Regions from separate parts of the Sporosarcina sp. P20a genome, predicted to be linked through region 1. Evidence: riboswitches for the same ligand, from Rfam matches in the RefSeq annotation. Region 1 holds a riboswitch; each other region holds the start of a gene.
What was found. A riboswitch is a leader RNA that binds a small molecule or an ion and turns the genes downstream of it on or off. The one in region 1 is predicted to bind cobalamin.

Region 2: another riboswitch for cobalamin. It lies ahead of CSV72_RS06680 (hypothetical protein); the one in region 1 lies ahead of metE (5-methyltetrahydropteroyltriglutamate--homocysteine S-methyltransferase).
Region 3: another riboswitch for cobalamin. It lies ahead of CSV72_RS11080 (ribonucleoside-diphosphate reductase subunit alpha); the one in region 1 lies ahead of metE (5-methyltetrahydropteroyltriglutamate--homocysteine S-methyltransferase).

Annotation. Positions count from the first base shown of each region.
Region 1 covers NZ_PDYT01000005.1:58,795-62,013, reverse strand. Annotated here, with positions in the region: gene metE (5-methyltetrahydropteroyltriglutamate--homocysteine S-methyltransferase) at 1-1,873, opposite strand, end outside; cobalamin riboswitch at 2,022-2,154, opposite strand; gene CSV72_RS07310 (malate synthase G) at 2,546-3,219, shown strand, end outside.
Region 2 covers NZ_PDYT01000004.1:70,213-73,431, forward strand. Annotated here, with positions in the region: gene CSV72_RS06675 (FtsX-like permease family protein) at 1-1,816, shown strand, start outside; gene CSV72_RS06680 (hypothetical protein) at 1,865-2,086, opposite strand; cobalamin riboswitch at 2,338-2,528, opposite strand; gene CSV72_RS06685 (MATE family efflux transporter) at 2,667-3,219, opposite strand, start outside.
Region 3 covers NZ_PDYT01000013.1:7,920-11,138, reverse strand. Annotated here, with positions in the region: gene CSV72_RS11080 (ribonucleoside-diphosphate reductase subunit alpha) at 1-1,140, opposite strand, end outside; cobalamin riboswitch at 1,300-1,475, opposite strand; gene CSV72_RS11075 (alanine/glycine:cation symporter family protein) at 1,978-3,219, opposite strand, start outside.

The DNA of each region.
Region 1 (3,219 bases):
CCCAATCTAGATAGTGTTTCCATTCTGTTTTCTTCAATGGTAGACCTTCGCGAAGTGCTGGCTCGTCGACTTGGATCATATGAATACCAGCTGCCTCAAGCGCTTCGATTTCCTTACGCAAAGCAAGTGCGATTTGGTTTGTCACTTCTTCTCTGGACAAGTCATCACGAACGAATGACCAATTTAAAATGGTTACAGGCCCTGTAAGCATTCCTTTTACTTCATGATCAGTAAGAGATTTCGCGTAAACAGATTCTTCAACAGTCATTGGCTTCGTGAACGCAACATCTCCAAAGATAATTGGTGGCTTAACACAACGTGAACCGTAGGATTGTACCCATGCTTTTTCAGTAAAGACAAAGCCGTCTAACTTTTCACCGAAATATTCCACCATGTCCGTACGTTCAAATTCACCATGCACCAAGACATCAAGTCCCAAGTCCTCTTGAATATCAATCCATTCTTTAATTTCAGCATGAACGAAGTCTTTGTATTGCTGATTCGTAATTTCGCCTTTTCTCCATTTATTCCGTGTAGCCCGTACTTCTGGTGTTTGTGGGAAACTACCGATTGTAGTAGTGGGAAGGAGCGGCAATTGGAATTTTTCCTGTTGCTTTACTTTACGCTCCGCAAATGGAAGATTCCGCTTACTATCAGAAAGTAGACTTCCGGAAGTCGCTTCACGGACTTCTTTATTATTGCGTGCGGGAAGGGCGTTAAATGCAGTCAATGCTGCTTCACTGTTTTCAAATACATTAGTGAATTTTTCTTTTCCGTATTGTAGAGCTGTTTGAATAGCTTTTATTTCTTGCAACTTCTCGTCGGCGAATGCTAATGCGTTCAAGATAGTTGGATCTAGTTTCTGTTCCGAGCGAGTCGTCACAGGTGAGTGGAGCAAGCTGCATGAAGGTTGAATCCACAATTTATCAAGTGAGACTTGCTGATGGATAGTTTCAGCCAATGTTAGTTTTTCATGTAAATTTGATCGCCATACGTTTCGTCCATCTATAATCCCTGCTGCAAGCACTTTGTCTCCAGGGAAACCATATTGCTTCAGATTTTCCAGATTTTTCTCGAGCCCGTGGACGAAATCGAGCCCGATAGCTGCAACTGGTAACGCGATTGTTTCTGTATAATGTTCTACTGAATCGAAATATGTCTGTAGAAGAATGTTCAGTCCGCTCAGATTCTTCGTCAGCTGTGAATAAATTTCTGTAACGGTCTTCATTTCATCTGAGCTAATCGATGTACATAGAATAGGCTCGTCGATTTGAACCCATTGTACACCTTCATCCTGTAATTCCTTTAGTACTCTTTGATAAAGTGGAATCAGTTGTAGGATGATGGATGGTACATCTTTATCTTCAAACCCTTTAGATAATTTAAGTAATGTATAGGGGCCAAGTAGAACAGGTTTACCTTCAATACCTAGTTCTTTCTTTGCTTCACGATATGCAGCTAGTGGTTTGTTTTCAGTCAGTTCAAAACGCTGACGTTCGTATTCTGGCACGATATAGTGATAGTTCGTATTGAACCATTTTGTCATTTCGGAAGCGACTGCCTCGTCATTACCGCGAGCCATCGAAAAGTATGTCGAAGTAGAAACTTGTCCGCCTTTCCAGTTATAACGTGAAGGAATAATTCCGAACATCGCAGACGTATCCAGTACGCGATCGTACAATGTAAAGTCGCCTACAGCAATGACATCAACCCCAGCATCTTGCTGTTTCTTCAAGTTCGCTAAGCGAATCTCTTTCGTTGTTTGAAGAAGCTCATCTTCTGAAATCTTCTTTGCCCAAAATGCCTCAAGTGCACGTTTCCATTCACGATTTTCACCTATTACGGGATAGCCCGCTATACTGCTTTTTACCATGGATAATTTCCCCCTTAAAATTTTTTGCAATAAAAAAACATTTCTAGGGGAAATGTTAGAAATGCGAGTACATATAAAATAACATGCTATAAATAACATGCGTTTATAGACTGCGTCTGTCTAACACTTCCCTATTCACCGTAGGATTAAGCGTCATGAAAAATAGGCAGGTGTCTGGCTGGACGCATCAGCGTCTTCACAGTGGCGGGACCGCTCCGAGGAAAGGATTCCCTTTTAAGAAATGAAAGTATTTTCATTCCACCTACTTTTCAAACTATTCAATTCAGATGATTGTCTCTAAAGCTATCACATGCAAAATAGTGTGTCAACTTGCTATCAGAATTTAATCAAGGATACTTTTTTTAAAAAATAGTGGACTTAAATAATGAAACGGAATAGTAGCTCTACTGTTATATAACTGTTGAAAATAGCGCGTGTCAAATCCAAATAGCTATGATGTGAAAATTTTCACAATTCAGTTGAAAGTAAACTAGACTTTAGGTATGATATGTACTAACACGTCTTCAATCGAAGAAGTCATTCGTCTTTTATGTGTCGATTTTTGATCGACAGGCTATGGGGTGTTGCCGAATACTAGACGATGATAGGTGTTCATCGCTATATGTTATACAACAGAATAGCGCAAAAAATATTAAGGGGTGGCTTTTATCCATGACAAACTATGAAAAAGTAGGTAAATTGCAAGTCGCAACAGAACTATATAACTTCGTTAAAGAAGAAGTTCTTCCGGGCTTAGAAATTCAAAATGAACAATTTTGGACAAACTTTGATTCGCTCATTCATGAACTTACTCCTGAAAACAAAGCGCTATTAGAAAAACGCGATGAATTGCAAAAGACCATTAGCGAATGGCACCAAAATAATAAAGGCGAGATTGATTTCGCTAAATATAAAGAGTTTTTACAAGAGATTGGCTATTTAGAGCCAGTTCCTGAAGACTTCAAAGTGACAACAGCTAACGTTGACAATGAAGTCGCAAACCAAGCAGGCTCACAATTGGTAGTACCGATTGATAATGCTCGTTATGCATTAAATGCAGCGAATGCTAGATGGGGAAGTCTGTACGATGCACTTTACGGATCGAATGTAATTAGTGATGAAGCGGGTGCTGAAGCTGGTGTTCAATACAATCCGATTCGTGGACAGAAGGTTATTGATTTTGCGAAGAACTTATTAGATCAAGCAGCGCCTTTAGCTGAGGGTTCTCATGCAGAGGTAACAGCTTATAAAATTGTAGAAGGCAAACTTCAAATGAAGCTTGAAAGCGGTAACACAGCTCTATTGCAAGATGAGTCCAAGTTCGTTGGATATAACGGCAGTGAAGA
Region 2 (3,219 bases), on a different contig from region 1:
ATTGGACGATGCAACTGGAGGGGTGAAAGGTGCAGCAGCTATTAAATCAGGTTCAGTTTTACTGATTGCTATCGTGTCTGTATTCTTGCTATATGCTAACAATTTATTCATTAAACGACGCAGTAAGGAGATTGGATTATTTCAATTGATTGGGATGACGAAAGGAACCGTTTTTCGTATTTTAAGTGTCGAGAATTTTATGTTATACGTCGGTTCCCTCGTTGTAGGGATATTCTTAGGCTTTTCAATGTCCCGATTACTCATGCTGGTTCTATTTAAGGTCACTGGTGTAACGGATGTTGCGACATTACGTTTCTCTTCAGAGGCATTACTTCAAACGCTGGCCGTATTTGCGGCAATCTTTGTATTGATTTTGATTATGAATGCGATATTCATTAAACGACAAAGTATATTGTCTTTGTTCCGTGTGACTACTGTGACGCAACAACGAGTGAAAAAGATGACAGTATTTCAAGCGGTCATCGGTGTGTTCGGTATTCTCCTCATAATATTTGGCTATTATTTATCAGCCCGACTATTTAGTAGTATGTTGCTCATTAATCAGCTATTTCTAGTGATGATTATCATACTTGCTTCTGTGATTGTAGGAACGTATTTATTTTACAAAGGATCGGTCAGCTTTATCTTTAACCTGATTCGTAAACGTAAAGGGGGATATTTGAACATTAACGACGTACTATCGCTCTCTTCGATTATGTTTCGAATGAAATCGAACTCTTTTCTATTAATGATTATTACATCGTTATCTGCGCTATCTATAGCATTACTTTCGTTAAGTTATATCTCGTATTACTCAGTAGAGAAATCAGTAGAGCGAACTATTCCCGCTGACTTTACCATTCCTGATACTACACGTGCAATGGAATTTACAGAGGCGCTTGAAAGTAAAGGCATCGCCTTTACAGAGACAGCTATTGATCTATTGACTACACCTGTTGATTTATCGAGAGTTCTATCTATTCCGGTTGGGGATAGTCAAGATGTGAGTTATACCGATACAGAAATGATCGTCATTAGTGATGAAGGGTTGTCGGAGATAGACGTAGCAGAAAAGGAAGTGCTCTTTGTCAACTCCGATAGTTTGACGGAAAACTTCATGAAATTCCAAGCGAATCAGCAAGTCGTATTTCAAGGCAAAGAGCATATCTATGATCTGACACTGAAAGGGACAGAAAGGGTTGCCGTTCTTCCGACGCGTGTGACCTATGCTTTTGTTGTCGCGGTAGTGGATGATCAAGTATTCCAGAAAATGAATGTAGATAATGATTCTTCTATAGCATCCGAATTTACTGAGTATCATGGAGTAGATATCGAGAATGAGAATGATCTAGAAAAAGCGAATGATATATTTAATGTGTTGGGAATAAACGACTGGGTAGGACATGAATCGAAATTTGAGGAAAGAACGAAACAAATGCAAGGTGCAGGCATGATCATGTTCATCGTGGGATTCCTTGGCCTCGCTTTTCTTGTCACTTCTGGCTGCATCTTATACTTTAAACAAATGGACGAAAGTGAAGATGAAAAATCGAACTACACTATTCTTCGTAAACTGGGCTATACACAAACAGATTTGCTAAAAGGGGTTCAACAAAAGCAGTTATTTAATTTCGGTATTCCGTTAGTCGTTGGTCTCTTCCACAGCTATTTCGCGGTGAAATCCGGCTGGTTCTTATTCGGTACTGAAATGCTGACACCAACGATTATTGTGATGTTCATCTACACAGCGCTTTATTCTATATTTGGTTTGCTTTCCGTATTGAATTATAAGCGTGTGATTAAAGATTCTTTATAACACAGTAACACCCCTGACATATTGAAGTCAGGGGTGTTCTATTACGAATTAGTTACTACCTACTAATTCACCTACTACGATTTGATATGCTTTATCTAAATTAGCCAATTGTTTAGCTTTTTCTGCTGAGTTATTAGCGGGATCTTCGGAAATCTGTTTCTTTACATCTTTTACTAGTATGGGAAGGGGGGTAGAGTGAGTGCTCACTCGTTCCGCCATCAGTGTATCCTTTAATAAGTTTGTAAAGTCCTCGATTGTTTGGTTGTGCATAATTCATTCTCCTCATCGTGTTTGTATTGGTTCGTTGACATGAAAAAACATCCGTCCGGTAAATACCTGGAAGGATGTTAAGTGGGAAGCCATGACGAATTAAACGGTTCGGCAGGAAATACATATACGTTGGATCGATAGAAACTGTATCGAAGCCACCTAATGAATGTCCTGATTCCGTTTTTTCGTACGTCGGCTTGTGTATGATTTTTCATAAGCCGCACTTGACACCTCCTATCCGCGTAGGGTATTGGTGTGTACTGATCTAGGCAGGTCTCCTGGCTCGTCTTCAACGTATAATTCACCTTCCCATTTCCCTTGCGGTGAAACAGTGGTAACGAATTATACTCCAACTCACAGTTGCGGGACAGCATCGGTTTTTCACCGATTTCCCTTTTAAGCGTTTAAGAAAAATAAACGCACCTATCTCTAACACGATATTCAGTTGCTCTTTCAGTATATCACTCTTATTTATGAAAGGAACAAAAATAGTGCTACACCGCCACTACGACACGGAATCACACTAATTCTACGGAACGGGCGTCGATATATGTTTCCATACTGTTTTATAGATTAATGCCTAGCTGATTAGTGAATGTCGAGTAGCATTCCTTTGATATAAATAAACACCAACAAATACGACAAGCTCAGAAGCTGGAATGGACAACCAAATACCGTTCAATCCAAAGAAGCGAGGTAAGATCATCAAGAAAATTAACATGACAATGATTTCGCGTGAAGCGGTGATCCAGGTGGCCATTCGCACATTACCGACAGACTGATAAAAGGTCATCATGACAAAGTTCGTACCTGTGAACAAATAGGCAAAGAAGAATAGATTAATTCCAGTAGTAGCCAAATCTCTGACGGCTTGTGGGAAGTCTCCGAAAATCGATACGATAGCGCCTGCTGCAAATTGTCCGACGAGGAAGAACACAGCGCCGGCGATGACGACAGTGAGGGTGGCCTTTTTTACGGTTTCCTTCATCCTTGCTCGGTTGCCAGAGCCTTGATAATAACTAATCAGTGGCTGAATCGCCCCCCCCATTCCGAGGAATAGCATCAGCATGACACTGTGTACATAGTTCAAAATAGAGAACGCAGCAACACCTTCCGTACCGGCCATCCGTTCG
Region 3 (3,219 bases), on a different contig from region 1:
ACATTCTTCATACTTCTCGCGGAATGTTCCTTGCCCTTTAGTTTCATCATAGAAATCTTCCAATGAATAACCCATTTTCGTGCGGACTTCATGTGGATCGAATAAATGCCAGTCTTCACGGGACTCGACTTTCTCCATGAACAAGTCCGGCAAGCATACGCCTGTGAAAATGTCATGTGCGCGTAAACGGTCATCCCCGTTATTAAGCTTGAGGTCGAGGAACGTGAAGATGTCTTGATGCCATACGTCGAGATAAACGGCTACGGCACCTTGACGTTGACCGAGTTGATCGACACTGACTGCTGTGTTGTTCAGCTGTTTAATCCAAGGAAGAACACCGCTTGACGCACCCTCGAAACCACGGATCGATGCACCGCGAGAACGAACTTTCCCCATATAGACGCCGATACCGCCACCGAATTTCGACAAGTTCGCGATATCGGTGTTGCTGTTGTAAATCCCTTGCAGTGAATCATCTACTGTATCAATAAAGCAGCTCGATAGCTGACCGTGCATCTTGCCTGCGTTCGACAATGTAGGCGTCGCCACCGTCATGTACAAGTTGCTCATCGCCCAATACGCTTCGCCGACTTTATGAATACGGTCTACTGTTTCGTCTTGCATTAACGTCATCGCGATGATCAACCAGCGCTCTTGCGGAAGCTCTACGGACTGTTTCTTAAAGTTTACGGTTACGTAGCGGTCTACCAATGTTTTCAAACCGATATATGTGAATAATAGGTCACGAGAAGGGTCAAGTAGCTTACCAATTTCCTGAAGCTCGTCCTGGCTGTACTTTTCAGTCAAAACAGGTGTATATAAACCTTGTTCCACCAAGCGTTCTACATTTTTCGCAAAATCGGTATAGACATCCGCTCCACGCAATGCTTTTTGCTTTGCATAGACGTCGAATAAATAAATACGCGCCGCTACAAACGTCCAATACGCATTCGCTTCATCAATACGGCTTAAAGACTCCAGCACCATTGCGTTCGTCCACTCAGTTGCTGAGCTCGCGGGGTGACGCTCCTGGAATTTCTCACTCGCTTCGATCAACGGTTCTATTTGCTTCTTGCCGAATTCCTCTTGTAAGTTTTCCATCAATAAATTAAGTCCCACAGATTCTTGAATAATAGCCATTATATCCGCTCCCTTTAGTTAATTAATTCGGTTATGTACTAAATAAAAAAACTCCCGATAAATTCGGGAGTCGTCAATTGACGATTAGTAGATTGCGGAAAGTTTTAGGCAGACTGAAAAAAGACTGCTTTGTGCTTTCACTCTCCAACCCCGAAGAATGTTTTGCTGAGATGACTGGCAGGTCTACTGGCTGGCACATCGTTCTTCCATCTTTCCTTCCCGCCGTAGCAGTGGTTTTATAAGATAGTCGTCCGTGCCCTCAGTTGCGGGGGCAGCTCCGTTCATGGCGGATTCCCTTTTAAACGTGGTGGGTACCAATTCATCTAATTGCTGTTATACACTATATATAGTGTGTTGATTCATATATAACCCTAACATGTTGTGTTCAAACATGCAAAACAAAAATCGAACCGATGTTCAGAATCCTTCTTCTGAACTACGATTCGATTTTTCTTATTCAGTATTTTATAGTATATCAAACTTTTTACTTCTTGACTAAATTGTTTGTGTGAACGTTTTAATTAGATAGTGAAATTAGTGAGGAGAAGGGATTTCCGCTTCAGCAGGGGGACGCTTTCCGGAGGGCGTGGCCTGAGCCAAGCGAACAGCGAAGGGTTCGCTTTGCCGTATTTCTGTGTACTTTGCAGAAATTAAGGCACCTGTCCAGGGTCTCAGACTCACGCTGATCCTCCCGGAGTCGCCCCCTGCTTCCGCTACAATCCTACTTTCTAACGTAGACCACCTAGAAACTTCACTGTATTTTTAGTACCAGTTCAAAGTCTCAAGAACGTAAGGCCAGAGTTCACAACTTGAAAAGCCTGATATTATCTATCAATATCACAAACGATCTTCTGCTCTTTCAGCTGTTTCTTCCCAACATTCTGCGCCTTTTAGGCCAGGGATGCTGGCTGATTTGAAGACGGGGTTTCTGCCGGCTTTTCGTTGTTTGGTGAAGTCGTCGAGTACCTTGAAGGCGATTTTGCCTAGGAGTAGAATGACGACTAGGTTGATGATGGCCATTAGTCCCATGAATAGGTCGGCCATGTCCCAGACTATTTGTACTTTTGCAACGGCTCCGAAAAAGACCATGGCGAGTACGAGTACTTGGTAGATTCGTTTCCACATGACGTTGGCGTTGATGAATTCGATGTTCGTTTCACCATAATAGTAGTTACCGATGATGGAACTGAAGGCGAAGAACATGATAGCGACAGCGATGAAGTATGGTGCCCATGCGCCTACGTGTACTTCCATGGATGCTTGTGTCAATAAGATACCGTTTGTTTCGCCTGATTGGTACAAGCCACCAAGTAAGATAATGAAGGCAGTTGCCGAACAGATGATGATGGTATCGAAAAATACTCCTAATGATTGTACTAGTCCTTGTTTTGCTGGGTGCGATACGTTCGCTGTGGCTGCTGCGTTTGGCACACTACCCATACCTGCTTCATTGGAGAACAGACCTCGGCGTACACCTTGCATCATAGCCATACCGATTCCGCCACCCATGATTTCTTTAATACCGAATGCGTGCTCAACAATTAATGCGATCATCGCCGGAACTTCTGTGATGTTTAATATCACAATATACAATGCCACGATAATATAAAATGTTGCCATTACAGGAACGATTGTCTGTGTTACTTTAACAATACGTTGCACACCGCCAAAGACGATCACTGCCGTCAGGACAATTAGTCCAACTCCTACAGCCCAATGTGGAATGCCGAATACATCCGTGAACGATTGACTGATTGTGTTCGATTGCACTGCGTTAAAAATAAATCCAAAACACATCGTCAATAAAATCGCGAAGACAATTCCAAGTTTCCGCCAGCCGAGTGCTTTTTGCATGTAATATGCGGGCCCTCCGCGGAAAGTATCACCGTCTTTCACTTTATATACTTGCGCCAATGTACTTTCAATGAATGCTGTCGCCATCCCAATGATTGCGATAACCCACATCCAAAATACTGCACCAGGTCCACCGATTCCGATCGCAAGGGCTACCCCTGCTACGTTACCAGTTCCTACGCGTGATGCGGCACTGATTGTGAATGCTTGGAACGGAGATACCCC